Regions from separate parts of the Parvimonas micra genome, predicted to be linked through region 1. Evidence: a T-box and tRNA genes for the amino acid it is inferred to sense, from the RefSeq annotation. Region 1 holds a T-box; the other regions hold tRNA genes.
What was found. The T-box of region 1 lies ahead of WFJ11_RS04020 (valine--tRNA ligase). A T-box ahead of a tRNA ligase gene usually reads a tRNA of that ligase, here a tRNA-Val.
Positions count from the first base shown of each region.

Region 2: it encodes a tRNA-Val, which carries the amino acid that the T-box ahead of WFJ11_RS04020 (valine--tRNA ligase) is inferred to sense. The anticodon was not compared.
Region 3: it encodes a tRNA-Val, which carries the amino acid that the T-box ahead of WFJ11_RS04020 (valine--tRNA ligase) is inferred to sense. The anticodon was not compared.

Region 1 covers NZ_CP148048.1:823,666-833,780, reverse strand. Annotated here, with positions in the region: gene grdC (glycine/sarcosine/betaine reductase complex component C subunit beta) at 23-1,564, shown strand; gene grdD (glycine/sarcosine/betaine reductase complex component C subunit alpha) at 1,575-2,735, shown strand; gene ahpC (alkyl hydroperoxide reductase subunit C) at 2,842-3,405, shown strand; T-box leader at 3,646-3,830, shown strand; gene WFJ11_RS04020 (valine--tRNA ligase) at 3,986-6,613, shown strand; gene WFJ11_RS04015 (hypothetical protein) at 6,624-6,824, shown strand; gene hpt (hypoxanthine phosphoribosyltransferase) at 6,802-7,323, shown strand; gene WFJ11_RS04005 (class I SAM-dependent DNA methyltransferase) at 7,325-8,056, shown strand; gene WFJ11_RS04000 (DUF819 domain-containing protein) at 8,135-9,400, shown strand; gene WFJ11_RS03995 (OsmC family protein) at 9,403-9,828, shown strand; gene WFJ11_RS03990 (hypothetical protein) at 9,986-10,115, shown strand, end outside.
Region 2 covers NZ_CP148048.1:1,300,645-1,310,759, forward strand. Annotated here, with positions in the region: gene WFJ11_RS06270 (AraC family transcriptional regulator) at 174-1,430, shown strand; tRNA gene WFJ11_RS06275 (tRNA-Phe) at 1,554-1,626, opposite strand; tRNA gene WFJ11_RS06280 (tRNA-Phe) at 1,888-1,963, opposite strand; tRNA gene WFJ11_RS06285 (tRNA-Trp) at 2,119-2,192, opposite strand; tRNA gene WFJ11_RS06290 (tRNA-Ile) at 2,262-2,338, opposite strand; tRNA gene WFJ11_RS06295 (tRNA-Ser) at 2,346-2,436, opposite strand; tRNA gene WFJ11_RS06300 (tRNA-Ser) at 2,441-2,529, opposite strand; tRNA gene WFJ11_RS06305 (tRNA-Lys) at 2,535-2,610, opposite strand; tRNA gene WFJ11_RS06310 (tRNA-Gln) at 2,618-2,694, opposite strand; tRNA gene WFJ11_RS06315 (tRNA-Arg) at 2,700-2,776, opposite strand; tRNA gene WFJ11_RS06320 (tRNA-Gly) at 2,781-2,854, opposite strand; tRNA gene WFJ11_RS06325 (tRNA-Tyr) at 2,894-2,978, opposite strand; tRNA gene WFJ11_RS06330 (tRNA-Thr) at 3,001-3,076, opposite strand; tRNA gene WFJ11_RS06335 (tRNA-Asp) at 3,085-3,161, opposite strand; tRNA gene WFJ11_RS06340 (tRNA-Val) at 3,167-3,242, opposite strand; tRNA gene WFJ11_RS06345 (tRNA-Glu) at 3,274-3,348, opposite strand; gene tsaD (tRNA (adenosine(37)-N6)-threonylcarbamoyltransferase complex transferase subunit TsaD) at 3,542-4,552, opposite strand; gene rimI (ribosomal protein S18-alanine N-acetyltransferase) at 4,552-4,986, opposite strand; gene tsaB (tRNA (adenosine(37)-N6)-threonylcarbamoyltransferase complex dimerization subunit type 1 TsaB) at 4,987-5,670, opposite strand; gene tsaE (tRNA (adenosine(37)-N6)-threonylcarbamoyltransferase complex ATPase subunit type 1 TsaE) at 5,667-6,119, opposite strand; gene WFJ11_RS06370 (YjjW family glycine radical enzyme activase) at 6,410-7,255, opposite strand; gene WFJ11_RS06375 (YjjI family glycine radical enzyme) at 7,245-8,780, opposite strand; gene WFJ11_RS06380 (cupin domain-containing protein) at 9,018-9,671, opposite strand; gene WFJ11_RS06385 (dicarboxylate/amino acid:cation symporter) at 9,822-10,115, opposite strand, start outside.
Region 3 covers NZ_CP148048.1:1,025,916-1,036,030, forward strand. Annotated here, with positions in the region: gene WFJ11_RS04945 (APC family permease) at 1-1,138, opposite strand, end outside; gene WFJ11_RS04950 (gamma-glutamyl-gamma-aminobutyrate hydrolase family protein) at 1,154-1,888, opposite strand; tRNA gene WFJ11_RS04955 (tRNA-Arg) at 2,125-2,201, opposite strand; tRNA gene WFJ11_RS04960 (tRNA-Gly) at 2,235-2,309, opposite strand; tRNA gene WFJ11_RS04965 (tRNA-Thr) at 2,315-2,390, opposite strand; tRNA gene WFJ11_RS04970 (tRNA-Asp) at 2,398-2,474, opposite strand; tRNA gene WFJ11_RS04975 (tRNA-Val) at 2,480-2,555, opposite strand; tRNA gene WFJ11_RS04980 (tRNA-Met) at 2,578-2,654, opposite strand; tRNA gene WFJ11_RS04985 (tRNA-Glu) at 2,669-2,743, opposite strand; tRNA gene WFJ11_RS04990 (tRNA-Leu) at 2,750-2,838, opposite strand; tRNA gene WFJ11_RS04995 (tRNA-Asn) at 2,844-2,918, opposite strand; rRNA gene rrf (5S ribosomal RNA) at 2,919-3,034, opposite strand; rRNA gene rrf (5S ribosomal RNA) at 3,317-3,432, opposite strand; rRNA gene WFJ11_RS05010 (23S ribosomal RNA) at 3,510-6,410, opposite strand; tRNA gene WFJ11_RS05015 (tRNA-Ala) at 6,444-6,519, opposite strand; rRNA gene WFJ11_RS05020 (16S ribosomal RNA) at 6,827-8,352, opposite strand; gene WFJ11_RS05025 (pyridoxamine 5'-phosphate oxidase family protein) at 8,658-9,122, opposite strand; gene WFJ11_RS05030 (NAD(+)/NADH kinase) at 9,366-10,115, opposite strand, start outside.

The DNA of each region.
Region 1 (10,115 bases):
TATATTAAAGGAGGTAATTAAGATGAATTTTCCTGTATTAAAAGGAACTTCTTACGTATTAGTTCATGCACCAGACATGATAATTCAAAATGGAACAACTCAAACTACTGAAAAGGCTTTAAATCCTGATTCAGAATATTTAAAGGAAATACCAAATCATATTAGAAAATATGAAGAAGTATTAAATTATTTACCAAACCAAGTTTACATTGGAAACAAAAGACCAGAAGATTTAAAGGCTGTGCCACAACCATGGTCAGATGCAGATAAATATTTATCTGGAGCTCCAAGAGATGGTAAATATGGTGAAATAATGCCAGAACATGAATTTGTTGGTCTTATGAAAATTTGTGATGCCTTTGATTTAGTTTATCTTAACAAAGAGTTTACTGAATCTGTTAAAGCTGATTTGGAAAAACATCCACTAATTAGCGAAGGATTAGTTGCAAGATTAAAAGAAGGTGTTGATCAATCAGTTCTTGAAGGACATATGAATAATCATGCAGAAGGTTTATACTTTGAAGATAAACTAGTAGGTGTAGTTACTAGAGCTCATGATGTTGATGTTAACTTATCAGCTCATGTTATGTTAGAAAATTTGGTTACAAAAGCTTCTGGATTGTTAGCTGCTTTACATTTAGTTGCAAAGAATAATTTAGATCCTAATGATGTAGAATATGTTATTGAATGTTCAGAAGAAGCATGTGGAGATATGAACCAAAGAGGTGGTGGTAACTTTGCAAAATCTATAGCTGAATTAGCTGGATTTGACAATGCTTCAGGTTCTGATATAAGAGGATTCTGTGCTGCTCCAACTCATACTTTAATTGCTGCATCATCTCATGTTCATTCTGGAACTTTCAAAAATGTTGTTATAGTTGCAGGTGGATGTACAGCTAAATTAGGAATGAACGGTAAAGACCACCTTAAGAAAGGATTACCTATATTAGAAGATTGTATTGGTGGATTTGCTGCATTAATTTCAGAAAATGATGGAGTTAACCCAGTATTAAGAACTGACATAGTTGGTAGACATACAGTAGGAACTGGTTCATCACCACAAGCCGTTATGTCAGCATTAGTTACTGCACCATTGGAAAAAGCTAATTTAACAGTAAAAGATGTTGATAAATACTCAGCTGAAATGCAAAATCCTGACATAACTAAACCTGCTGGAGCTGGAGATGTTCCAAATGCTAACTTCAAGATGATTGGTGCTTTAGGAGTAATGAAAAAACAATTAGAAAAAGCTGAAATTGCTAGCTTTATTGAAGATCATGGTATGGAAGGATGGGCTCCAACTCAAGGACATATTCCTTCAGGAGTACCTTATTTAGGATTCTGCCGTGAAGATTTAACATCAGGTGAATTAAATAGAGCTATGATTATTGGTAAGGGTTCTTTATTCTTAGGAAGAATGACTAACTTATTTGATGGTGTATCAATTGTTTTAGAAAGAAATTCAGGTAAATTAGAAGACAACTCTGGAGTTTCTAAGGAAGAAGTTAAGAAATTAGTTGCTGAAGCAATGAGAAATTTTGCATCTTCTTTAATTGAAGAATAGAGGTGATTTCATGTCTGATATAAAAAAAGTAATAGGTAATGTCTTTGAAGAAATTGCTACTGGTTTAGAAACAGGTGCGTTTGGAATAAGACCAAGGATTGCTGTTACAACTTTAGGCAGTGAACATGGATTAGATAATGTTGTAAAAGGAGCTGAGCTTGCTCAATCAAGAGATAATAGTGTAGAATATTGCATTATTGGACCAGAAGTAAATACTTCATTAAAGCAATATGTTGTTGCTAATGAAGAAGAAGGTTACAAAAAAATGGAATCACTATTAGATAGTGGTGAAATTGATGGTTGTGTAACTATGCATTATAGTTTTCCAATTGGAGTTTCTACTGTAGGTAGAGTTATTACTCCAGCTGCTGCAAAGGAAATGATTATTGCGACAACTACTGGTACATCTTCTGCACATAGAGTAGAAGGTATGGTTAAAAATGGTATCTATGGAGTTATTGTTGCAAAAGCATTAGGTATTCAAAATCCTACAGTAGGTATATTGAATGTAGATAATGCAGTTTCTGTTGAAAGAGCATTTAAAGAATTAAAAGAAAATGGTTATGATATGAACTTTGCTGAGTCTAACAGAGCTGATGGTGGAGTATTAATGAGAGGAAATGACTTATTGCAAGGAGTCCCAGATGTAATGGTAAATGATACATTAACTGGAAATCTTTTGATGAAAGTTTTCTCATCATACACTACTGGTGGTGGATTTGAAGCTATGGGTTATGGTTATGGACCAGGAATTGGTGAAGGATATGATAGACTTGTTCTTATAGTATCAAGAGCTTCAGGATTCCCTGTTATTGCAAATGCTATGACTTATGCAGGACAATTAGTTAAAGGAAATATTAAAGAAGTTTCAAAGAAAGAATTTGAAAAAGCTAATAAAGCTGGTCTAAAAGCTATTTTAGAAAAGATTACTTCTGCTGGTGCAAAAAAAGCTGAACCAGAAGAAGAAGTTAAATGTCCTGCAGAAGAACAAGCTACTGCAACTATTGGTGGAATTGATATTCTTGAACTTGAAGATGCTAAGGTTGCTTTGTGGAAAAATAATATATTTGCAAAAACTGGAATGGGTTGTACTGGACCTGTAGTAATGGTCAATGATGCAAATCTAGAAAAATCTAAAGAAATCTTGTCAAATGAAGGATATATTTCATAATTATAAATTTAAAGAGAGCTTTTTGCTCTCTTTTTTGTTTGAATGAATAGAAAAGTGGTATAATATGAATGTCTTAGTAAAAAAGGCGAATATAGGAGGTATTAGTATGAGTTTAATTGGAAAAAAAATTGAAGAATTTGAAGTTCCTGCATATTATGACGGGGATTTAATCACAGTATCAAACAAAGATTTAGAAGGTAAATGGAGTGTTTTCTTCTTTTATCCAGGAGATTTTACATTTGTGTGTCCAACTGAATTAGAAGATTTAGCTTTAAGTTATGATAAATTCAAAGCAATAGGTTGCGAAATTTATTCAGTATCTACAGATTCTGAATTTGTTCATAAAGCTTGGTGGGATGCTTCTGAAACAATCAGAAAGATTCAATATCCAATGATTTCAGACAGAGCTCTTTCTCTTTCAGAACAATTTGGCGTATTAATTGAAGGCGAAGGACAAGCTTTAAGAGGAACTTTCGTTGTAAATCCTCAAGGTGAAATAGTTCTTTATGAAGTAAACGCTAATGGAATTGGAAGAAACGCTAAAGAATTGTTAAGAAAAGTTCAAGCTGCACAATTTGTAGCTAAACATGGAGATAAGGTATGTCCAGCAAGATGGGAACCAGGCGATGAAACTTTAACTCCAGGATTAGATTTAGTTGGTAAAATTTAATTTAATAATAAATTGGCCGAAATTAGTTTTCGGCCTTTTTTTTATTTATAAAAATTAAATTTTTATAAATATAAATTTTTATAAATATACTATATGTTAATTAGATTTGAAGGTAAAAATCCTATTAATAAATTTAGGGGACATATAATGGTAAGAAAGTATAAATAAAATTCTTAATTTTTATTGAAATTTAATATTTTTCGTGTTATAATATATCTAATATTTTTATCTAAAAATTAAATATAGGCATATAAAAGAGGAGTAACATAAAAAGAATTTTCAGAGAGAATTTGTTCGGTGTAAAAATTTAATTCATTTTTTGTGAAGGTAGCTTTTTAGCTTTGAAAAACGGGTAATTACGTTATAAATTTAGAGAGTCATTTTTTATGAAAATTAGGTGGTACCGCGATAACTTCGTCCTATATACGGGATGAAGTTTTTTTATTGTGATATTATAACAATATGTTACAATTCAAAGTAGTAATATTATAATTATATAAATTATAATATTACAGCAAGTAAAAGTGCTTAATTTATTATTTGGATAATATGAATATTTTATTTTATATGAGGAGGTTTTATGAAAAATTTAGAAAAGACTTATAATCCAAAAGACTTTGAAAATAAAATATATAATAGTTGGTTAGAAGATCAAGATTTTGTTGCACATATAAATACAGATAAAAAACCATATACTATTGTAATGCCGCCACCTAATGTAACAGGTAATTTACATTTAGGCCATGCTCTTAATAATACTATTCAAGATATTTTAATTCGTTGGAAAAGAATGAGTGGTTATGAGGCTCTTTGGGTTCCAGGAACTGACCATGCATCAATATCAACAGAGGCAAAAGTTGTTGAAAAAATAAAGAAAGAAGGTAATTCTAAAGAAAAACTTGGAAGAGACGGTTTTTTAAAAGAAGCATGGGACTGGACTGAAAAATATGGAGGAAACATTAAAAATCAATTAAAAACACTAGGTGTTTCTTGTGATTGGTCAAGAGATGCATTTACTTTAGATGATAATCTTTCTAAGGCAGTAGAAGAAGTTTTCATAAAAATGTACAATGATGGATTAATTTATAGAGGAGACAGAATTGTAAACTGGTGTTGTAATTGTGGTACTGCTATTTCTGATGCTGAAGTTGAACATAATGATGAAGATGGAAATTTTTACCATATTAAATACTTTTTTAAAGATAGTGAAGAGTATTTAACAATTGCAACAACAAGACCTGAAACAATGCTTGGTGACCTAGCTGTTGCAGTACATCCAGATGATGAGAGATATAAAGATAAGGTAGGAAAGACTTTAATTTTACCTATTTTAAATATTGAAATTCCTATTATAGCAGATGATTATGTTGATATGGAATTTGGTACAGGTTGTGTTAAGATTACACCATCACACGATCCGAATGACTTTGAAGTTGGAAGTAGACATAATTTAGGACAAAAGCTTATTATGGATTATGATGGCAAAATTGCTAAAGGATTCGGAAAATTTTCTGGATTAGAAAGAGAAGTTGCAAGGAAAGAAATAGTAAAAGAACTTAAAGAAAATGGATATTTGATTAAAATTGAACCACATAATCATGCTGTAGGACATTGCGAGAGATGTAAGACGATTATTGAAGCAATTATATCAAAACAATGGTTCGTTAGAATGGAAGAATTAGCAAAACCTGCTAAGCAAGCTTATTTAGATGGAAAGTTAAACATTATTCCAGAGAGATTTGGAAAAGTTTATATAAATTGGTTAGATAATATTAAAGATTGGTGTATTTCTCGTCAATTATGGTGGGGACATAGACTTCCTGTTTATTATTGTAAAGAAACAGGAGAAGTTGTTGTAAGTAAAAAAGAACCAAAAGAAGAAGGAAAAACATTTATTAGAGATGAGGATACTTTAGATACTTGGTTTTCTTCTGCATTATGGCCATTTTCAACATTAGGTTGGCCTGATAAAACGGAAGATTTAAAATACTTTTTTCCAACTAATACTTTAGTTACAGGTTATGATATTTTATTTTTCTGGGTTATTAGAATGGTTTTTTCAAGTTTATATAATCTAAATGAAATTCCCTTTAAAGATGTCTATTTTACAGGATTGATTAGAGATGAACTTGGAAGAAAGATGAGTAAATCTTTAGGAAATGGAATTGATCCGATTGAAATAATAGATAAATATGGTGCAGATGCATTAAGATTTACATTAGTTGGAGGAAATACTCCTGGAAATGACATGAGATTTTATGAAAAAAGAGTAGAATCCAACAGAAATTTTGCAAACAAACTTTGGAATGCATCAAGATTTGTACTTATGAATTTAAATGATGAAGAGAAATATGATGTTGATTTAAGTAAGATAGAAATTGAAGATAAGTGGATTTTAACAAGATTAAATAGAACAATTAAAGAATTAACAGAAAATCTATCAAAATTTGAATTTGGGTTAGCTTCAGCAAAAATTTATGACTTTATATGGAATGAATTTTGTGATTGGTATATTGAGTTTTCTAAAACAAGATTGTATGGAGATAATGTTGAGAAAAAATTAGTTGCTAAGTCTGTTTTAATTTATGTTTTAAATAATATTCTAAAATTATTACATCCTTTTATGCCTTTTATAACAGAAGAAATTTATTCTTTTATGCCTAGCATTAATGAAAAGCTTATTAATTCAAGTTTTCCTGAATATGATGAGAGTAGTATGTTTATAGAAGAAGAAGGTGAAGTTGAAAACTTAATTGAAACTATTACTGCTATTAGAAATAAGAGAAGTGAAAAGAATATTCCGCCTTCAAAGAAATCTGAATTATATTTTGTTTCAAATAGTGAAATTACAAAAGTTTATACTTCATCATTAGAACATTTATACAGATTTTTGGCATCATGTTCTAGAGTAATAGTTATGGATAAAGATGAAGAAATTTCTAATTCTATGGTTGTTATCTGTAATAATCAAAAAATTTATATTCCTTTAGATGGGCTTGTAGATTATAAGAAGGAATTGGAAAAATTAAATACTGATTTACAGAAATATGAATCAGAAATAAAAAGGGCATCTTCTAAACTTTCAAACGAAAAGTTTGTAAATAATGCTCCTGAAAAAGTTGTTAATGAGGAAAGAGAAAAATTAAAGAAATATCAAAATATCTATGATGAAATTATATCAAGCATTGAGAAAATAAAAAATAATTAGGTGATTTTATATGAATATAGATTTTAATGTTATATTTATGACTTTTTTGATTATAATACTTGTTAGTATTCAATATACTTTGAATAAAATATTAATGATTTTAAAGGAAATTAAAGACTCTGAAAAGAAAAGAATTGAATTTGAAAAAAATAAAAATAGTAAAAAAGTAGCGAAGGAGGACTATTTTGATGAACAAAAGAGAGGTTACTAGATTTACAAGAGAAGAAATTTCCAATAGAGTAAAAGAACTTGGAAAACAAATTTCAAAAGACTATGTTGGTAAAAACTTAGTTGCTATTGGCCTTTTGAGAGGTAGTTTTGTTTTTCTTGCAGATTTAGTTAGAGAGATAAATGAACCTATAGTTGTAGATTTTATTACAACATCATCTTATGAACATTCTGAAATTTCAACTGGTAAAGTTAATATTATTTCTGATCTTAGAGAAGATATTGAAGGGAAAGATGTGCTAATAGTAGATGATATTATGGATTCAGGAAATACTCTAAAAAATATTAAAGAATATCTCTTAAATAAAAATCCAAAAAGTATTAAAACATGTGTTATGCTTGATAAACCTTGTAGAAGAGAAGTTGATATAGTTCCTGATTATTTTGGTTTTGAAATTGAAGATTGGTTTATAGTTGGATATGGACTTAACTATGGTAATAAATATAGAAATATTCCTTATATTTTTTCGTATGAGGACTAATATGTACGATAAATTTTCTTATATTTATGATGAATTAATGAAAAGGCAAGTAGATTATGATTTACTTGCCTCTAATGTTATACAAATTTGTATAAATAATAATGTGGAAGTAAGAAATATTTTAGAATGTGGAATGGGTAGTGGAAATTTAACAGAACAATTTTTGAAAAGAGGAATTTATGTTGATGGTTTTGATATTTCTGACAATATGTTATCCATTGCTTATAATAAATTGATACTTTATGATAATATTAATATCTTAAAAGGAGATATTAGAACTTTTTATTCTAATAGGAAATATAACTTAATATGTTGTTTTTTTGATGTTTTAAACTATTTAAAAAATATAAAGGAAATTGATATGTTTTTAAATAATTGTAAAAATCAAATGGATGAAAACTCAATTTTAATGTTTGATATAAACTCTGAGTATAAACTAAGAGAATATTTAGGAAATAATATTTTTGTAGATGAAGAAGATGAACTATTTTATGTTTGGAGAAATTATCTTCATAATAAATATATAGATTTTGATATTGATTTTTTCTTAAAGACTGAGAATGGCACATATGAAAAAATTAAAGAAATACAAAGACAATATATATATTCTGAAAATGATATTTTAAATGTAATAAAAAAGAATAATTTTCAAATTATAGAAATTATTGATTTTGAAAATTTTAAGAATAAGACAGATAAGGCATTTAGAACACTATATGTTTTAAAAATATAAGTTTGACAAATTTAAAGAGTGAGTATATAATAAATTATGATGTGAAAAGCATTACATATTTTTAAAGGAGGTATTTTTATGTTATATTTTGCTCAAGAAGTGGCAAAACAGAAATATTGGTCACTTATTAAGGTAGATAATACTTTGGTATTACTAGCTATTTTATGTGCTATAGCTGCATTTAGTATTTACTTAGAACAAACTTATAGTTGGGCTGGGAAAATTACAGGATGTATTCTTGCACTAGCTTTCACCATGGTTTTATCAAATTTTAGGATTATCCCTGCTGAAGATACAAAAGCATATGATATAGTATGGGGTTGGGTAGTTCCTCTTGCAATTCCTATGTTACTTTTTAAGGCTGACTTAAAAAAGGTTTGGAAAGAATCCGGAAGGCTTATTGGAATTTATTTATTAAGTGGTTTAGGTACAATTTTAGGTGCATTCGTAGCATTTTTCTTATTAAAGAATTTTATTCCAGAACTTTATAAATTAAGTGCAATGATGGTTGGAACTTATACTGGGGGTAGTATGAACTTAACTGCAATGGCTGATGCATTTCCTTTGGATGATAAAGGATTAGTTGGTTCTGCTGTAGTAGCTGATAACTTATTTATGGGAATTTATTTTGTAAGTTTAACTATTATACCTACGATGAAATTCTTTAGAAAACATTATAGTCATCCTTATGAAGATGAAATGGAAAAGTTAGGTTCAGTTGGAGAAAATAAAGCTGCACAATTCTGGGCAAAGAAAGATGTTTCTCTATTAGATGTAGCAAAAGTTATTTCATTCTCTTTTGTAATTGTTGCGGTATCTACAGAATTAGGCACTTATATTTCAGGATTTAAACCTAATACTGACAATATGGGAACTGCGTTAAGATTTCTTGTTGATTTATTCTTCGGACTAGTTGGTAGTAAATATTTATTAATGACTACAATAACTGTTATTTTAGCAACTTATACAAAAATTTTAGCAAAAGTTTCAGGTGCAGAAGAAATAGGTACATTTTTAATTCATATTTTCTTTGGCGCCATTGGAGCACCTGCATCTATTGAGATAATATTAAAGAAAGCACCATGGTTATTAGTATTTTGTGTACTTATCGTTGTAATAAACATGATTGTTTCATTTATTTTCGGTAAGATTTTCAAATATTCAATTGAAGAAGTATGTATAGCTTCAAATGCTAATATTGGGGGTCCAACAACTGCTGCAGCGTTAGCTATTGCTAGAGGTTGGAATCAATTAGTTGTTCCTGCAATGTTAGTTGGTATTTTAGGATATGTTATTGGTAATTATTACGGTGTATTTATCGGTAATATATTGAAGTTATTTTAGCTATGATTTGTAATATAAGATTAGAAAAAAATGGAGATATGATTTTATCCAGTAATGGACAAGAAATAATAACACATAGTTTAAAATGTAAGGAAGTAAATTCTGGATATATGTCACCAGGAGCTATGTTCATGGGAGCTCTTGCTGGATGTAAAGTTTTAACTTTTATTAAATCTGCAAAATATTATAAAATAAAATTTGAAGAATTAAATATTGAAGTTGAAGCTGACGTTTTAAGTACTGATAATATAGGAGAAACTCCATTTAAAAATCAAGAGTATTCAGAAATAAGGACAAAGTATTCTTTAAAAACTGATGCAAGTATTGATAAAATTGATAAGGTAATTGATCTTGCAAATAAAATATGTACCGTAAATATAGCAGTAGATAAGAATATAAAACAGTCACATAAAATTGAATTATTATAATTTATTTTAAATCACAGATAAATCTATCTGTGATTTTTTCTTTATAGTCCATAATCTTTACAACCTAAATAAGAAATGGTATAATAGCTCATATAAAAAGTCGGAGGAAAATATGAAAAATAAAATTTTACTCACGTTAACGATATTTTGTTTTTTTATGGGAAACACGTTTAGAAATAATGCGGAAGAAAATACTTTAACTGATAATTATAGAATATATGAGCCTTTTAACTTATCTGATACTAAAAATATAGAGCTATCTGGAGAATCTGTAATAGATTTTTCAA
Region 2 (10,115 bases), 480 kb from region 1:
TATCTTGATATTATCTAATTATTATTTTATAATAATTTTAAAATGCTTGTATTAAATACAATATTTTGCAAAAAGACATTTTTTATATTTTTATCTTTACATAAATTTGATTATGATTTATACTTATAGTGTACATAGAAAAACAACTTATCATATTTGTAATAGGAGTATTTATGAGTAAACAAAAAGGAATTGAAATACAAAACAAAGCTAATTCATATATAAATGAAGAAAGTATGTATAGTATAGACAGAGAAATAATAACATCTCCAACAAAAGGTCTTTTTCATCAATCTGCTAGATTTTTACTGATAAAAAAAGGCACTGCAAAGATGAGAATTCAAAATAATATATATGAAATAAAAGACAGAACTTTAGTATGTATTCTGCCTTGGGAATATACTGAAGTTATTGAAGTTTCAAAAACTATACAATATTTTATTCTAAAATACAATTTTGATAGTGCAAATAAAATAATAAAATCATTTTACAATGTAGATGCTGAAAACCTAAGTTTAATTAATTCGTTCTACGATAAGCCTGTAATCCAATGTACAAATGAACAATTTAAATATTTTTCTAATGTTTTTGACTTACTAAGAGCTGAATTAGGAGAAGATTCTACATTATATAATAAGAACGAAAATCCTATTTCTTCAGCTTATGTTTTAAATAAAATAATAGACTTGATTATTACATATAGAAGAATGCAAAATGAGGATACACAAAAAACAAAAAGGATTGATGAAAACTTTGATAAAATCAATATTTTTAGATATATACATGCTCACCTAAGCGAAAAACTAACCATTTCTTCTATCTCAAAATTATTCTTCTTAAGTGAATCGACAATAAATAGATATGTAAAAGAAACAACTGGTCTTTCTTTTAATACTTTAATAAATGAGATGAGAGTTGGAAAGACAATGGATATGCTCTTATATACGGATTTGGACATAGAAGAAATCGCAGAAATAACGGGATTTTCAGACCGTTCTCATCTTTCAAAAGTATTTACAGCAAGAACGGGACAAAATCCTAATAAATACAGGCAAACTTTTCAAAAAGTTTCACAAATTTGCCAAATAGAAAATATAAGAAAATTTTACAGAATATTAAACTATGTAGTAAAAAATTCAAGTGATGATATTAACTTAGAAAGAATTTGTAAAGATTTTTCAATATCTTTAATAGAACTTAATAAACTATTTATATACTATGTAGAGAAAAATTTTAAGAATTTCTTAAATTTTGTAAGAATTAACAAATCTACAAAATTATTGTTAAAAACAGATATGCAAATAACCGATATTGCATTTGAAGTTGGATATAACACAGTCAAAACATTTAATCGTAATTTCTTAAAATACCAAAAAATGTTACCTACAGAATTTAGAAAAAATCTAAAACTACAAGATAGAGAAATATAAAAGCTGTTGAATAAATCAACAGCTTTTATATTTGTTTTAAAAAAATCTAAAAATGAGCAAAAAAAATCCTGCATCAGCAGGAAAATAATAGCAATCCGTAACAGATTTCTCGAATCACAGATCTGGTGCACAGAGGCGGAATCGAACCACCGACACGAGGATTTTCAGTCCTCTGACTCTTCCAGCTGATAACTATTTATTAACACTTTTATTTTATTTACTTTTTAAGATTTTCACTATTTTAACTTTTCAAAACTCATCTTCTCGTGCTTTGCACTAGACTAAGATATTAACTCAAAATATCTTCGATTTCATCTCGATATTTTGGTTACTCTCTTATACCGACTTTTCGCTATCCGGGCTTGAAAATAATAAATCATCTAAAAATGAGTTAAAAAAATCCTGCTTAAGCAGGAAAATAATAGCAATCCGTAACAGATTTCTCGAATTACAGATCTGGTGCACAGAGGCGGAATCGAACCACCGACACGAGGATTTTCAGTCCTCTGCTCTACCGACTGAGCTATCTGGGCATATTAATTTTTTGCTTTATGATAGCTCATTCTCTCGTGCTTCGCACTAGACTAAGGCATTGCCTAAAAACAACTTCGTTGTTTTTGCCACTTCCTTATACCGACTATCGCTATCTGGGCATATTTAATATTATGATTTCTTTATATTATGTAAATGGCAGGGGTAGAAGGAATCGAACCCTCATCAGCGGTTTTGGAGACCGACATTCTACCGTTGAACTATACCCCTACAATACCAATCCTTTTTAGCTCTATAAAATAAGAGATATTTCTAAAATAGAAATATCTTCAGATAATTTGGTGGGCCTTCAGGGACTTGAACCCGGGACCTACCGGTTATGAGCCGGGCGCTCTAACCAACTGAGCTAAAGGCCCAAATTATTGGCGGAGAAAGAGGGATTTGAACCCTCGCATCCCGTAAAGGATCTACTCCCTTAGCAGGGGAGCCTCTTCAGCCACTTGAGTATTTCTCCATTGTGGCGGAGAGGGTGGGATTCGAACCCACGTGGGCGTGAACCCAAACGGTTTTCAAGACCGCCTCGTTATGACCACTTCGATACCTCTCCATGAATGGTGATCCATCGGGGATTCGAACCCCGGACACCCTGATTAAAAGTCAGGTGCTCTACCGACTGAGCTAATGAATCATAAAATTGGCTGGGGTAGCAGGACTCGAACCTGCGGAATGCTAGAGTCAAAGTCTAGTGCCTTACCGACTTGGCTATACCCCAAAGGTTGGCGCACCTAAGAGGATTCGAACCTCTGGCACACGGATTAGAAGTCCGTTGCTCTATCCAGCTGAGCTATAGGTGCAAAATGGAGCGGGTGAAGGGAATCGAACCCTCGCAACCAGCTTGGAAGGCTGGGGCTCTACCACTGAGCTACACCCGCATATAAACTCAAACTTTATGGTCTTAACAAAAATTCAATTGGTGGAGGAGAGTGGATTCGAACCACTGAAAGCGCAGCTAACGGATTTACAGTCCGTCCCCTTTGGCCACTCGGGAACTCCTCCATATAATCTACTAAAAGTAGATTGGAGCTGGTGGGAGGACTTGAACCCCTAACCTACTGATTACAAGTCAGTTGCTCTACCAATTGAGCTACACCAGCATATTTATTGGCGACCTGGATGGGACTCGAACCCACGACCTCTAGCGTGACAGGCTAGCATTCTAACCAACTGAACTACCAGGCCATATTTGGTGGGCACAATAGGGCTCGAACCTATGACCCCCTGCTTGTAAGGCAGATGCTCTCCCAACTGAGCTATGCGCCCAAATATTACCAATAAACCTACTAAAATAAAATGGTGACCCCACCGGGATTCGAACCCGGGTTACCGCCGTGAAAGGGCGATGTCTTAACCGCTTGACCATGGGGCCTCATCAATCAATCTTACTCTAAAATTGACTGCCTAATAATTATATATCATAACTTGTGATTTGTCAATACCTTTTTGAAATTTTTAATGTGATTAAATCATTCTTTGAACGGTATCTCTCAAACAGTTACTCGAATATTATACACTTTATTTTTTTCATTGTCAACACTTTTTTAAAAAATTTTTTTATAATTTTACAATTCTAAATTCGGCTCAACATTTAATGTTAAATCACTTCTTACACCTGATATATACTCATAATAACCTGATGATGCAATCATAGCCGCATTATCTGTACAGAGTATTTTATCAGGAAAATATGATTTAAAACCATTGTTTTCGCACATTTTATTTATTTCTTCCCTTAGAGTATTATTTGCAGATACACCCCCTGATACGACAAGGGTATCTAAGTTTTTCTCTTTCATTAGTTTTTCAGTCTTATAAATCAACACATCAAAAACTGCTCTTTGAAAACTTGCACATACATCTTCTTTAGATATTTCTTCATTCTTTTGTTTTTTATTGTTTAAATAATTGAGTACAGCTGTTTTAAGTCCACTAAAACTAAAGTTATAGCTGTTTTTATCAAGCATTACTCTTGGAAAATCTATCGCTTCATCATTTCCAAGTTTTGCTAGTCTTTCGACTTCAGGTCCACCTGGATAATTCATTCCTAAACATCTAGCAACCTTATCATAAGCTTCTCCACAGGCATCATCAATTGTCTTTCCAATTACTTCCATATTATTATAGTCTTTTACATGCACTAGATAAGTATGTCCTCCAGAAACTAAAAGACAAATAAATGGAGGCTCTAGCTCTTTATGAGTTATTAAAGCCGCACAGATATGTCCTTTCATATGGTTTACTCCAACCAATGGTTTTTTACAAGCATAAGATAGTGCCTTTGCTTCTGATATTCCAACAAGCAAAGCTCCAACAAGACCCGGCCCTTTAGTTACAGCTATTGCATCTATATCATCTAAAGTAATTTTCGCTTCTTCCAAAGCCTCTCTTACTATATTATTGATTACTTCTAAATGCATTCTACTTGCAACCTCAGGTACTACTCCCCCAAACTTTTTATGCATATCTATTTGAGATGAAATTACATTAGAAATAACTTCTCTTCCATTTTTGACGACAGCAACACTTGTTTCATCACAACTGCTTTCTATCGCCATAATTTTTATATCATCCATCAAACTACCTCTTTTAACATCATTATTCCATTTTCTTTCGGATTGCTATAGTAGTCAACAATCTCCCTAATCTCTATAAATCCACATTTTTTATATAAATTAATAGCCAGAATATTATTTTTTCTAACTTCTAAAAATATCTTTTTAACATCATTTTTCTTTAATTCATCTTGAAAAAATTCCATAATTTTAAAAGCTATCTGTTTTTTTCTAAAATCTTTAGAAACAACTATTTTATATATTTCAGCTTCATCTAAAATTTGATTAAATAGAATATATCCAATTACATTTTTTTCTTTTTCTGCTACAATGACTCTTTGATTTTGTATATATTCTAAATAAAATGCTTCTTCAAAATTGTTGGAAAAATTTTCATTATCTAAAGATAGAATATCAAACACATCTTTATTTTCAGCATATCTATATAAAATCATCTACTTACCTTTGTTTTCCATATCTCTTTGAGCTTGTGAAAGTCTTACATATTCAGGACTTAAATTAAAACAATCTGAAATATCTCCACTTTCAAATTTATGTTTACCAATAACACAGGCATTTCTTGAAATACAACTGTTTAAGCAAGCAGGAGTAATTTCAAAATTCTTATTTTTTAAAATTCGATCTTTATATAAATTAACGAAATCTCCTACAAAAACAAATTCTCCTTTATCTGAAATCTCTTCCAAAAGCTCATCAATAGTTAAAAGTGCAGGAGCAACTATATTTGTATTATTTATCCCTTCATAAACTCCGTAATAAACTCTTTCTCCTCTAGCATCAATTAAAGGAATTTTCTTTTTATCTGAATACACTCCAAAAGAAAGAGCTTCTAATGTATTTACAGCAACTATCGGCTTATTTAAAGCCATTGCTAAAGCCTTTACTACCGTAACCCCTATTCTTATTCCTGTAAAAGACCCCGGACCAGTAACTGCAACAAACAAATCTATCTCTTCTATATCAATATTTAATTTTTTAAGCATTTCATCAACCATAACAAGCAAAATCTCATTATGGCTCATACTTTGATTAATACTATAATCTCCAACAATATTATTATCCTCCATAACAGCACAAGAACTATGAGTTGTTGAAGTATCTATCGCTAAAATTTTCATTCTAATTCCTCTATAATTTCTATTTCTCTTTTATTATTTCCATTAATTACAATCTTTCTTGAATTTTCGGAAATTTTTAAAATCTCAAGTTCAATTAAATTTTTAGGTAATAAATAATCGGCGTTTTCAGCCCATTCTATTATTGTTATACCATCAGGATAAAAGTAGTTTTCATAATCTATTTGATAAAGTTCTTCCGGAGAGTCGATTCTATATAAGTCCATATGATTAAACTCAAACTTCCCAGAATATAAATTAACTAAATTAAAAGTTGGAGAGGTAATATCTTCATCAATTCCCAAATTTTTCCCTAAAAATTTAGTAAAAGTTGTTTTCCCAGCTCCAAGATCTCCAATTAAAGAAATCACGTCGCCATTTTTTAAAGTTTTCGAAAATCTTTTAGAAAAGTTATCACATTCTTCTAAAGAATTTAAAATAATCTCTAACAAATTTTCCCTCCTAATTTCAAATTATAAATTATATTTAATTAAATCATAATCTCTTTTTGATAATTAAATTTTGTTATTATGATGAAATAATTATGGCTTTATCATAAGGCATAAAGCTATAATTATTATATCATAAAAAGTATTTTTATAACAGTAAAAAACAGAAAAAGGAGACTTACAAGTCTGTTAGGATACAATTTATCTTATTCAAAATTACCTATGCATTAATATTTTCTATACAAAAAGAACTATGCTTAAACACATAGTTCTAAAATATTTTATATTATTGACTAAACGATAATAACATCTTCAAATCCATTTTGAAGAGCTATTTCTTTTAATTCTTCCATTTCATCATCTGTTGGAGCAGAAAACATACTGTATTCTTCTCTAACCCCATATTTTCTGTATTTTATAATTTTATATCTAATTTTATGTCCCATTTTTATGTATTTGGAAAGCATCTTTGTAATTTTATCAACTGTAGTTCTATTGTCCATTCCGGCAATTGTTACAGTCCTTATCTCAAAAAGTTTATTTATACTTGCAAGATAATCAGCATTTTCTAAAACTACATCAACCTTACTTTTAGTTATAAAAAGATGTTCTTCACTGTCAAAAGCCTTTATATCAAGCATAAAAGCATCAGAAGCTTCTACAAAATCAGGAAGTTTTTTTAAAGGAATACCGCCATTTGTATCGACAAAGCAAGTAAGTCCAAGTTTTCTAACCTCTTTAAAAAGAGAAGTTAAAAAAGTATGTTGCAGAGTACATTCTCCTCCACTGACTGTAATTCCTCTAATAAAAGGCATATTCTTTTTTATTCTTTCGACTGTTTCTTCAACTGTCCAATTGTATATCTTCGGACTTGAAAGATGCTTACAGACCCTTATACATTCATCACAATTTATACAGGTCTTATCATTCCAAACTATTTTTCCATTTACATTCGTCAAACTCTTTGTTGGACAAGAAGGAATACATTCCATACAATTTATACAATGTTTAATAGTTTCAGGATTATGACAATAAAAGCAGTTGAAATTACAACCTTGTAGGAAAATAGACGTCCTGTTTCCAGGTCCGTCTACTACCGACATATCTATTATTTTATTTATAATTCCTTTATTTGACATCTCTAACCTTACGTTCTAATAAATGATATTTTTCAAAAGCCTCTCTTGCATATTGAACAGTATCATAACTAACTGTTTCGCCGTCAATAAACTTTTGCATATCAGATTTCTTTACTAAATATCCTGTTACACGAATCAAATCTCCACTATCTCCATAACAAGAAATATATCTCATATTTAGTTTAAATGCTGCCTTGAAAATATCTAAAACAGCTGATGGATTTCTTTCTGCAGTTTCATCAAATGGAAAGTGATCGCCAATTCCTGAAGGAAAATACTTATGGAATAAAGCTGAATGTTTAATATGGTCATACATAGGAATTTCCTTACCTATTCTAATTCTAACACCTGCACTATCTTCCATATCATCTTGTGCCCCAACTTGTGAATGAAGCATAAATCTATGATTCCAGAAAGTTGAATACTTACTTTCAAATGAATTTACTCTATTTTCTACAAAATCCATTACTTCTATTCCTAAATCGTTGGCATAATCATCTTTTCCATAAACTAAATCTTTACTTTCAAACTCTAAAAGTTTTTGAACACATTCATGAAGTCCTACAACTCCAAAAAGTCCTACAAATCTATCTAATTCTATAAATCCTTCTTTAACTAAAAAATTTTCTTCAAAGAAAGGAGTTTCTTCAACTAAAAATCTGATTTTCCCTTCCATGAAATTACACATTAAATCTATCGCTTCAGGTAAAACTCTATCAAAGAAATCTTGTTTTGAACTTGAACTTCTAGCAAGAGATCCAAGTCTTAATCTACTTAAAGTAAATGCCCCACCTGAAATAGGAAGTCCATTATAGCAACTTGCTATTGCATAATCTCCTTTAAAATCTTTTCTATAGTATTTATCATTTGCAAAAGCAGGATTTGCAGTTAAAAGAGATGCATAAACTGCCTTTTCTCCAAAATCGTCAGGTGTAATGTCTTCATCATAAAGAATTGTCATATTTGGAGTAACATTATTTAAAGTTGGAAGTAATTCTAAAATAATTTCACCTGCAACAGTCTTTTCAGGACCGATATTTGCATGGCAAAAACTGTCATTAATTGTTCTATCTAAAGAAACTAAGAACCATTTAATTAATTTTTTAGCCTCTTCTCTATCTGTAATAAATGGATCTAAAAGCTTATCAATTTTCCCAATATAAACTGGATATCTAGTTATAGAAGGAACATGATGATAAAAAATCAATAAACTGTTAATAGCATCAAGCAAAGTTTCAGCCTTCTCAAGACGTAAAAACTTACAGCCCTCATCCAAAAGTTTTTGGTAATTAGGGCAAATGTATCTTGGTGCATAAGGTGCATGACCTTCCCACAAATCGCAGAAACCTCCATTTTCAGAAATTTCAAAAATTCTATCATTTACAGAACTTTCTGGAAAATCATTCAAATTTTCTGCAAGCTTTGCAAGTTGTGAAGTCTTTTGCTCATAAGTTAAATCCTTAGCCTTAATAATATTCATTGATAATTCTCTAGCTTCTTCTAATGTTTTTATTTTAGAAATCATAAATACCTCCAATTTTATGTCAAAAAGTCATTTACTATTTACCCATATTATATATGAATAATCCTCAAAATGATACTGTAAATTGTCTTTTTTAAGAAAATATTTGAAGATTTTTTGAAAAAAACAAAAAACTTTTATCGGCTCTAGATTACGACTTTTTTAAATATAAAAAACCACTGTATTTTAAACAAAAAACGACCATAAGGTCGTTTTAATTTATTTTAACATTTTCTCTTTTTATTCTAATGTTAAAAGTAATGCCATTTTAAAATTCTTTTCGGCTTTTACATAATGTCTGCCAGCTTTTGCAAAATGGAAGCATTCACCTGCTTTTATTACATGGTCTGTTCCTTCGTATCCGATTATTCCTTCTCCGTCTAATGCAAATACTATTGCTTCTCCCGGTGCTGAATGTTCTGAAAGACCTGTTCCTGCATCAAATGCCATTAATACAAATTTCATCTTATCATTGTGGACTACGTCCATATTTACAATTTTCCCTTCTTGATATTGTAGTAATTCTCCTAATTTAAAAACTTCTCCAGCTTTTACTAACTTATTCATAAAGTCCTCCTTTTGTATTGCAATTTCAGTGAATATTGCTCCTGATTTAGTTCTCATACCAACTGGAACCTCAATTGGTGTTACAATACATTCACCTACTTTTACTTTTTTAATATTTTCAGAAAATCCATATACTTCAAGCTCTCCCTCTGCTACAATCAACAGCTTATAATAAGGGAATAATTCTGCACTTATATCTGTATCTTCTGCCATAGAAAAATATGCTATGTAATTTTCTCCTCCATGTACTTCTTTTGATATTGTACATCCTTCTAGTGCTTTATTATCTTTAGCTATGGAGAACACTTTTCCAACTTGTTCTTTCAAAACGCACCTCCTACTATATGTACATAAATATTATTCCAATAAAATATACCCTAATTCAAATTTCACTAACAAATCTATTCATAGTTTTTCATAAAAAAAGGTCAATGAGAATTCATTGACCCTTTGATTAATTATAAAATATTATATTTTTTATTCTTCTTCATCAACCAAACCTGAAAGTTTTGCAACACTGTAAGTACAAACTATATCACCTGTTACATTGTTCATAGTTTCAAACATATCAAGTATTGGGTTAATTCCTAATGCAAGACCAACTATGATAGCAATTTGATCTGGAGAAAGTTTCATATTTTGTAAGATTATAAATAATAACATCAAACTTCCACCAGGAACTCCACCCGCACCAACTGATGCAAGTACAGTTGTTAATACTAAAACTGATAGTGAAACAAATGTAACTTCAACACCAAACATATTAGCTGC
Region 3 (10,115 bases), 200 kb from region 1:
TCCTTAAAACAATTACGGATAAACAAGTTGGTACATATTGTACAAATCTTGATACAACGCTTATAGCAGCTAATATTGCAAATGAACCTATTAATGATCCATATAAGCCTAAAGCTAAAGTTATAACGCCTGTAATAATTATTGCAATATATGGAACATCCTTTGAGCTCTTTTTAGCAATGACTCTAGGAATTAAACCATCATCAGCAAGAGCTGAACCACTTCTTGGTGTCATTATAGATGCAGCTAAATTAATACCACCTATTGATACTAATGTACCAGCACCAACTAAGTATTTTCCAGCATTACCAATAATTCTTTGGAAAGCTTCTTGAATAGGAGCTTTTGCAGTAACTAAATCTGTTCCTAAAATTCCTATTGCTATTCCAATAATTAACACATAAAAAATCGAACAAATAAAGATAACCAATAAAATAGCTTTTGGTACATCTTTTTCTGGATTGTCCATGTCTTCAGCGGCAACAGCTATACTTTCAAACCCAGTAAATGCGTAGAATATTGTTAATGCAGCAGCACCAATAGCAGCGCCAGCTGACATAGTTTGTCCACTAGCAGTTTTTCCAGGAACAAAGAACGGAGTAAAGTTTGATCCATTTATAAAGAACAAACCTACTGCAATAAAAATAATAAGTGGTAATAACTTTCCAGTTGTTACAATATTATTTAAAATCTTTGAAGTCTTAATACCTGATAAATTCACTAAAGTAAGTAAAACAACAATAATAGTAACTATAATAGCTTTTGCAATATTCTCATTAGCAAATGTTCCCTTAGGTAATAATCCCATTAAAGCTTCAGCAAAACCAACAGTCATTGTAGCCCAAGCAATAATAGCTATAGCCCATTTCATAAAACCTACTTCAAAACCAACAAACTCACCAAAGGCCTCCTTAGCATATACATAAGGACCTCCATTCTTTTTAAACATTCCACCAACTTCGGCAAAACATACTGCAATACTAATAACTAATAATGCATCAAATAATGTTACTAAAACAGCAGCTGGTCCAACTTGTGCCATAACCTTATTAGGTAACAAGAAAATACCAGAACCTATAATACCATTAAATCCTAAAAGAATAATACTAAATAAGCCCATCTTATTTTTATTAGTCATAAAAATATACACCTCCTACTTCTTGTATTCTATGACTTTTTTGACAAATGAATTAAAAATCTCTTGAGATTTTTTGCAATTTAAAGATAGCATTTCTGGATGCCATTGAAGCCCAATTACAAAACAATCTTCTGTTATTTTTTCAATAGATTCAACAACTCCATCAGAACTTTTTGCAACAATCTTAAATCCAGGCGCAACATCTTTTACTATTTGATGATGAAAACTATTTACTTTATATTCTTCACCTAAAATATTTCTCAAAAATGTTCCATCTTTTAATTCTACCAAATGAGTAGCCTGACTTGGATTATCACCTTGATTATGTTTAAGTTTAACAAAATCTGCATAAGATAAATCTTGATATAAAGTTCCTCCATTAACAACGTTAATTATTTGATAACCTCTACAAATACCAAAAATAGGTTTCTTTAACTTAATGGCAGTTTTGTATATTTCCATATCAAAAGCATCTCTTTCAGGAAAAACTTCTCCAATTTTTAGTAATGGTTCTTCTCCATAATTATGTGGATCTACATCATGTCCACCTGATAAAATAATTCCATCAACTTGTTCAACCATTTCTCTAGTACTTTCCAAATCTTCATTAAATGGTATAATAAAAGGAATACCACCTGCTCTTAATATAGCTTCTACATAATCTTGATTTACATAAGATCTTCTATATCCTGAAAAAGTATTACCCTTATTAATCAAAATACTACCTGAAATTCCAATAATCGGTTTCATAAAATCGCCTCCTTAAATAGTGTCTTAACAATTATATCACTAAAGCTACTAAAATACAATATAAAATGGCATTTATTAATAAAAAAATCTAAATAATATCAATGTATTAATTCTGCTTCTAAGATAATGTTAATCAATTTCCTTATACCCAATTTTTGCAAAAAAAAAGAGTCAAATATAATTTATTTGATTCTTTAGTTAAAAATTAGCAATCACAAAACTGTAATCACTTTGTTTGGCGTGCCATAGAGGATTCGAACCCCTGGCCTTTTGGTCCGTAGCCAAACGCTCTATCCAGCTGAGCTAATGGCACATAATAGAAAACTCAGAATAAATTCTGAGTTCTTGGAGCGGAAGACGAGATTCGAACTCGCGACCCTCGCCTTGGCAAGGCGATGCTCTACCACTGAGCCACTCCCGCAAATATGGAGCTGGTGGGAGGACTTGAACCCCTAACCTACTGATTACAAGTCAGTTGCTCTACCAATTGAGCTACACCAGCATACTAGTGGCGACCTGGATGGGACTCGAACCCACGACCTCTAGCGTGACAGGCTAGCATTCTAACCAACTGAACTACCAGGCCGTATTTGGTGGGCACAATAGGGCTCGAACCTATGACCCCCTGCTTGTAAGGCAGATGCTCTCCCAACTGAGCTATGCGCCCAAATATAACCTTAATATAAAAATGGTAGCGGAGAAGGGATTTGAACCCCTGACACTGCGGGTATGAACCGCATGCTCTAGCCAACTGAGCTACTCCGCCACATAAAAATTAAATGGTGACCCCACCGGGATTCGAACCCGGGTTACCGCCGTGAAAGGGCGATGTCTTAACCGCTTGACCATGGGGCCTAAAACTGGTGCCGAGGACCGGAATCGAACCGGTACGATGAGTTAACATCGCAGGATTTTAAGTCCTGTGCGTCTGCCAGTTCCGCCACCCCGGCATAATTGGCTCCCAGGGTGGGGCTCGAACCCACAACCTACCGGTTAACAGCCGGGTGCTCCACCATTGAGCTACCTAGGAGTTTGGCTGTTTTCTATTCTTCCAATACGAGATGTATCAGTACCTTCGACGTTTAGGAGCTTAACTTCTGTGTTCGGTATGGGAACAGGTGTATCCTCTTAGCCATCACAGCCATACTTGTTTATTTACTTTTCTTTGCCGTTAAGCTCTGAGCTTTCACTGTCGAAACTTGCTATTTGCTTCACAAATGGAGTTTCTTAGTATCTGACCTACGACGCAATCACAGATTGCTGTTAGGTCATTAACTTCTGTGTTCGGTATGGGAACAGGTGTATCCTCCTAGCCATCACAGCCATACTTGTTTATTTACTTTTCTTTGCCGTTAAGCTCTGAGCTTTCACAACAATAAACAAAATTAATTATTTATATAAACAAAAAACCATTCTTTCGAGTGGTTTGTTTGGCTGTTTTCTATTCTCCCAGTACGAGATGTACTAGTACCTTCGACGTTTAGGAACTTAACTTCTGTGTTCGAGATGGGAACAGGTGTATCCTCCTAGCCATCACAGCCATACTTGTTTACTTTTGTACTTTTTCTTTTCTTTTCATATATTTCTGTTTAAAACCCCTACAACTAAAGAGTATATATTTCTGGTCAAGCTTTCGATTTATTAGTATCAGTTAGCTTTGATGTTGCCACCTTTACACCTCTGACCTATCTACGACATTTTCTGTATCGAATCTCTCTTGCATTGCTGCAACAGGAAATCTCATCTTGAGGGGGGCTTCGTGCTTAGATGCCTTCAGCACTTATCCCTTCCAGACTTAGCTATTCAGCATTACCATTGGCATGATAACTGATACACCAGCGGTCTGTCCATCCCGGTCCTCTCGTACTAAGGACAGCTCCTCTCAAATTTCCTTCGCCCACGATGGATAGGGACCGAACTGTCTCACGACGTTCTGAACCCAGCTCGCGTGCCTCTTTAATGGGCGAACAGCCCAACCCTTGGGACCTACTCCAGCCCCAGGATGAGACGAGCCGACATCGAGGTGCCAAACCTCCCCGTCGATGTGAACTCTTGGGGGAGATAAGCCTGTTATCCCCGGGGTAGCTTTTATCCGTTGAGCGATGGCCCTTCCACTCGGTACCACCGGATCACTAAGTCCTAGTTTCCTATCTGCTCCACTTGTTGGTGTCGCAGTTAAGCTCCCTTTTGCCTTTGCACTCTTAGAATGATTTCCATCCATTCTGAGGGAACCTTTGAACGCCTCCGTTACTCTTTAGGAGGCGACCGCCCCAGTCAAACTGCCCAACTGACAGTGTCCTTATACTCGCTTCAGAGTATCAAGTTAGAAATTTAGTATCAAAAGAGTGGTATCCCAACAGTGACTCCACGAAAACTGGCGCTCTCGTTTCTCAGTCTCCCACCTATCCTGTACATTTAATACCAAATTCCAATGCCAGCCTACAGTAAAGCTCCACGGGGTCTTTCCGTCCTATCGTGGGTAAGTCGCATCTTCACGACTACTACAATTTCACCGGATCCTTTGTTGAGACAGTGCCCAAATCATTACACCTTTCGTGCGGGTCGGAACTTACCCGACAAGGAATTTCGCTACCTTAGGACCGTTATAGTTACGGCCGCCGTTTACTGGGGCTTAAGTTCTATGCTTCGATTGCTCTTACATTTCCCCTTAACCTTCCAGCACCGGGCAGGTGTCAGCCCCTATACTTCATCTTTCGATTTAGCAGAGACTTGTGTTTTTGGTAAACAGTTGCTTGGGCCTATTCTCTGCGACCACTCTATGCTCTGGGCGTATGCCCTTCACATCTAATGGTACCCCTTCTCCCGAAGTTACGGGGTCATTTTGCCGAGTTCCTTAACAAAGGTTCTTCCGCGCGTCTTAGGATTCTCTCCTTGCCTACCTGTGTCGGTTTTGGTACGGGTATCTTCTCACTCAATAGTACCTTTTCTTGGCAGTTTGGAATCTGTTGCTTCACTACTTATTTTTCGCTCCCCATCACATCTCGATATTAAGAATAGGGATTTGCCTCTATTCTCTACCTACTTGCTTAGACGTGCTCTACCATTCACACGCTCAACATATCCTCCTGCGTCAGTACTTCTCTCAAACATTCAAAGATAGTACAGGAATCTCAACCTGTTGTCCATCGCTTACGCTTTTCAGCCTGGGCTTAGGTCCCGACTTACCCTGAGAGGACGAGCCTTCCTCAGGAATCCTTAGGCTTTCGACGGGAGGGATTCTCACCCTCCTTTTCGCTACTCATGCCAGCATTCTCTCTTCTGTAAAGTCCACTTCGTCTTCCAACTTAGCTTCACCCCTTACACAATGCTCCTCTACCACTAATTTACATTAGTCCACAGCTTCGGTATTAGATTTTAGCCCCGTTCATTTTCGGCGCTCTACCACTTGACCAGTGAGCTATTACGCACTCTTTAAATGTATGGCTGCTTCTAAGCCAACATCCTGGTTGTCTAAGTAGTAAAACATCCTTTACCACTTAATCTATATTTAGGGACCTTAGCTGGTGGTCTGGGCTCTTTCCCTTTTGACTATGAAGCTTATCCCACATAGTCTGACTCCCAATCATCATTTATCAGGTATTCGCAGTTTGATAACTTTCGGTAATGTCTAACACCCCTACGGTATTCAGTGCTCTACCCCCTGTAAACTAAATTGAGGCTAGCCCTAAAGCTATTTCGAGGAGAACCAGCTATCTCCAAGTTCGATTGGCTTTTCACCCCTATCCACAAGTCATCCGATAGCTTTTAAACGCTACCCGGTTCGGTCCTCCATGAAATTTTACTTTCACTTCAACCTGCCCATGGATAGATCACCTGGTTTCGGGTCTATGGCATACGACTTATTCGCCCTATTCAGACTCGGTTTCCCTACGGCTCCGTAACTTCATTACTTAACCTTGCCGCACACCATAACTCGCTGGCCCGTTCTACAAAAAGTACGATATCATCTCTCTTAAGACTCTATCTGCTTGTAGGCATAAGGTTTCAGGTTCTATTTCACTCCCCTCCCGGGGTTCTTTTCACCTTTCCCTCACGGTACTATTCTCTATCGGTCACTGAGTAGTATTTAGCCTTAGGGGGTGGTCCCCCCATATTCACACAGGATTTCTCGTGTCCCATGCTACTCTTTCTAAGTCAGAATAAGTCTGATTTCGTTTACAAGACTTTCACTTTCTTCGGTTGATCTTCCCAGACCATTCAACTATCTTTCTTCTTCCTTAACTTAATTTGGGCTCTTTCCATTTCGCTCGCCGCTACTTTGAAAATCGAATTTTTTCTTTCTTTTCGTCTGGCTACTTAGATGTTTCAGTTCACCAACTATTCCCTCTTATTGCTATGTATTCACAACAAGATACTTGAGGTTTGCTCAAGTGGGTTTCCCCATTCGGACATTCCCGGATCACAGGATATTTGCTCCTCCCCGAGACTTTTCGCAGCTTGTCACGTCCTTCTTCGGCTCTCAGTGCCAAGGCATTCACCTTATGCCCTTGGTCGCTTGACCAGAAATATATTTCTCTTTAATTGTCAGGTTTCTTGGTGGAGATGAGGAGATTCGAACTCCTGACCCCCTGCTTGCAAGGCAGGTGCTCTCCCAACTGAGCTACACCCCCAAAAATTTTACGACAGTACAAATTTTTGGGGGTTTTGCGTACCCGGCTTTGAAATTTACAAAAATTTATTTTTGTTTAAATTTCTAAGATTGGGTGCACCCCCATTCAATAATTATTAAATATTTACTACTAATTATTAAATATTTACTACTAATTATTAAATGTTTTATACTATCATTTTGGTATTTTCTTTTAGTTAGCCTTACAGCTTTTGGTTTAAAATTAAAAATTTTAAAAAAAATATGAACCAAAAAACAGTGATAAAACTAAGAATTTTAATTGAACTGTCGTTCTTTGTACTCCTTAGAAAGGAGGTGATCCAGCCGCACCTTCCGATACGGCTACCTTGTTACGACTTCACCCCAGTCATTAACCCTACCTTCGACGCCTTCCTCCTTGCGGTTAGATCGGCGGCTTCGGGTATTGCCAACTCCCATGGTGTGACGGGCGGTGTGTACAAGACCCGGGAACGCATTCACCGCGACATTCTGATTCGCGATTACTAGCAACTCCGACTTCATGTAGGCGAGTTGCAGCCTACAATCCGAACTGAGATTGGTTTTTAGAGTTTTGCTTAACATCACTGTCTAGCTTCTCGTTGTACCAACCATTGTAGCACGTGTGTAGCCCAAGACATAAAGGGCATGATGATTTGACGTCATCCCCACCTTCCTCCGATTTGTCATCGGCAGTCTCTCCAGAGTCCCCATCATTACATGCTGGTAACTGAAGATAAGGGTTGCGCTCGTTGCGGGACTTAACCCAACATCTCACGACACGAGCTGACGACAACCATGCACCACCTGTATAGTTGTCCCGAGGGACTTATCAATTTCTCAATAACTCAACTATATGTCAAGCCTTGGTAAGGTTCTTCGCGTTGCTTCGAATTAAACCACATGCTCCGCTGCTTGTGCGGGTCCCCGTCAATTCCTTTGAGTTTCAGTGTTGCCACCGTACTCCCCAGGCGGAATGCTTAATGTGTTAACTTCGGCACCGAGATTTGACTCCCAACACCTAGCATTCATCGTTTACGGCGTGGACTACCAGGGTATCTAATCCTGTTTGCTCCCCACGCTTTCGTACCTGAGCGTCAGTAAAAGTCCAGAAAGTCGCCTTCGCCACCGGTATTCCTCCTAATATCTACGCATTTCACCGCTACACTAGGAATTCCACTTTCCTCTCCTTCACTCAAGCCTTCCAGTTTCAAGTGCTTAATGAGGTTAAGCCTCACGCTTTCACACCTGACTTAATAGGCCGCCTACGTACCCTTTACGCCCAATAATTCCGGACAACGCTCGCCCCATACGTATTACCGCGGCTGCTGGCACGTATTTAGCCGGGGCTTCCTCCTATGATACCGTCATTATCTTCTCATAGGACAGAGCTTTACGATTCGAAAACCTTCTTCGCTCACGCGGCGTCGCTGCATCAGGGTTCCCCCCATTGTGCAATATTCCCCACTGCTGCCTCCCGTAGGAGTTTGGACCGTGTCTCAGTTCCAATGTGGCCGTTCATCCTCTCAGACCGGCTACTGATCGTTGCCTTGGTAGGCCTTTACCCTTCCAACTAGCTAATCAGACGCGAGCCCATCTTACACCGATAAATCTTTTACCCCTAAGCCATGTGGCTTTGTGGTCTCATGCGGTATTAATCGTCGTTTCCAACGGCTATCCCCCTGTGTAAGGTAGGTTGCTCACGTGTTACTCACCCGTTCGCCACTTTCATTTCACTTCCGTCCCCGAAGGGCTCTCCACAAAAATCACGTTCGACTTGCATGTGTTAAGCACGCCGCCAGCGTTCGTCCTGAGCCAGGATCAAACTCTCTATTAAAAGTTCGTCTGCTCTCGCTGACTTTTTTACACCTAAATTATTGTTTTTCTTTGTACTCTCAAAGTTTTTATCATGTTTACTTTTCTTGGTTCGTGTCACTCTTGTTGCGACCTTAATATTATATCACCATTGTTTTCGTTTGTCAACACTTTTTTTATTATTTTTTATGCTTTTAAACTACTCTTTGGTATCTTCCTATCTAGTCCCTTCTTAAGTGCCTTAACATTATATCAGCCTTCCGCCTTTCAGTCAATACCTTTTTGTCATATTTTTAGTGTTTTCTTTCTTTTTTTATATTATAATTATTACTTTTTTCGTCCTTTAGTAGAAATTTTATCTATAATTATTTTTAGTATATGAATTTTTTCAATACTTTTTTCAATATATTTCATTCCTGACTCTACAAAATCAGGAGAATATTTAAACAAGATTGACTGAATACCCCTATTTTTTTCCTCATCATCAACTATAGAAATTTTTCCAAATACAATTACAGACATATATTTTGTTGAAAATTGGTTTGGTAATCTCTCAACTTTATCTACCACTGTAAAAGAAATTTTAGAATTTTCTTCTATATTTTTTAATTTATGTCCACCTTGGTCTGTACAATGAATGTATATAACATCATTACAATATGCATAACTCAATGGTATTCCATAAGGTTGATTACAGCTATCAGATGTTGAAAGAATTCCATATTCTCCGTTTTTTAGTAATTCTTTTCCCTCTTCTATACTTAGTTCTCTATCCTTTCTTCTCATTTCCATAAATTTTCTCCTTCTAATTTTTTTAGATAACAAAAAAGACAAGCTTAAAATGGCTCATCTTCTCTGTTTTATATCGGAACATTATATGAAAAAGCAACTAAATAAACTCATTATTATATAATCATATAATATTTTTATTTATTTAAGCTTTATATCTAATTCCATTATAACATATTTAAAGAATATTTCAACATTTTATTTATATTAATTTTCTATAGATATAAAGTCTATTATAAGATTTTCTTATAAGAACTTATCTTTCATATTTATCCAGTACCAGTTTTCATTGAATACTAATTTATACAATTTAAACCTTGATTTTTTAAATTCAAAGTATGATACATCTGTATAGTCTTTTTCAATCCCATCAGCAACAAAACTAATTTTTTTGTGTTGATTTTCCAACGGAACTATTTTTAAAGTAGATGTATCAGGAATTACCAATGAATTTGAAATAGTCCTATAAACTTTTGAAAATATTGGAGCTAATGGTGTTAATTGAAATCCTCTTAATGATGGATGCATAATACTTCCTCCTGCAGACATATTGTAAGCAGTACTTCCTGAAGGTGTTGAGATTATTAAACCATCTCCAGCAAATGTTTCAAGATGATTATCGTCTATATAAACATCTAAATGGATTATTTCAGAACTGTTTGACTTAATAACAAAATCATTTAAACATTTATTAGAAAACACAATATCATTTGTTTTTAAATCACATTCCAATAATCTAATTTTATCAATAATATATTTTTCTTCTATATAATCATCTATAAATTTTTCTATTCTATCAAAACTAATTTCTTGAAAGAATCCAAGAGTTCCTGTATTTATTCCAACAAAAGGAACTTTAGGAAAGTCAGAATTGTGTACACCTCTTATAAAAGCTCCGTCTCCACCTATACAAATGCTAAGTTCTGCCTCTTCTCTGAATGTTTCAGAAATTTCAAAGCCTCTTTTTTCAAATAGTTCTTTTGTCTTGATAAAAGC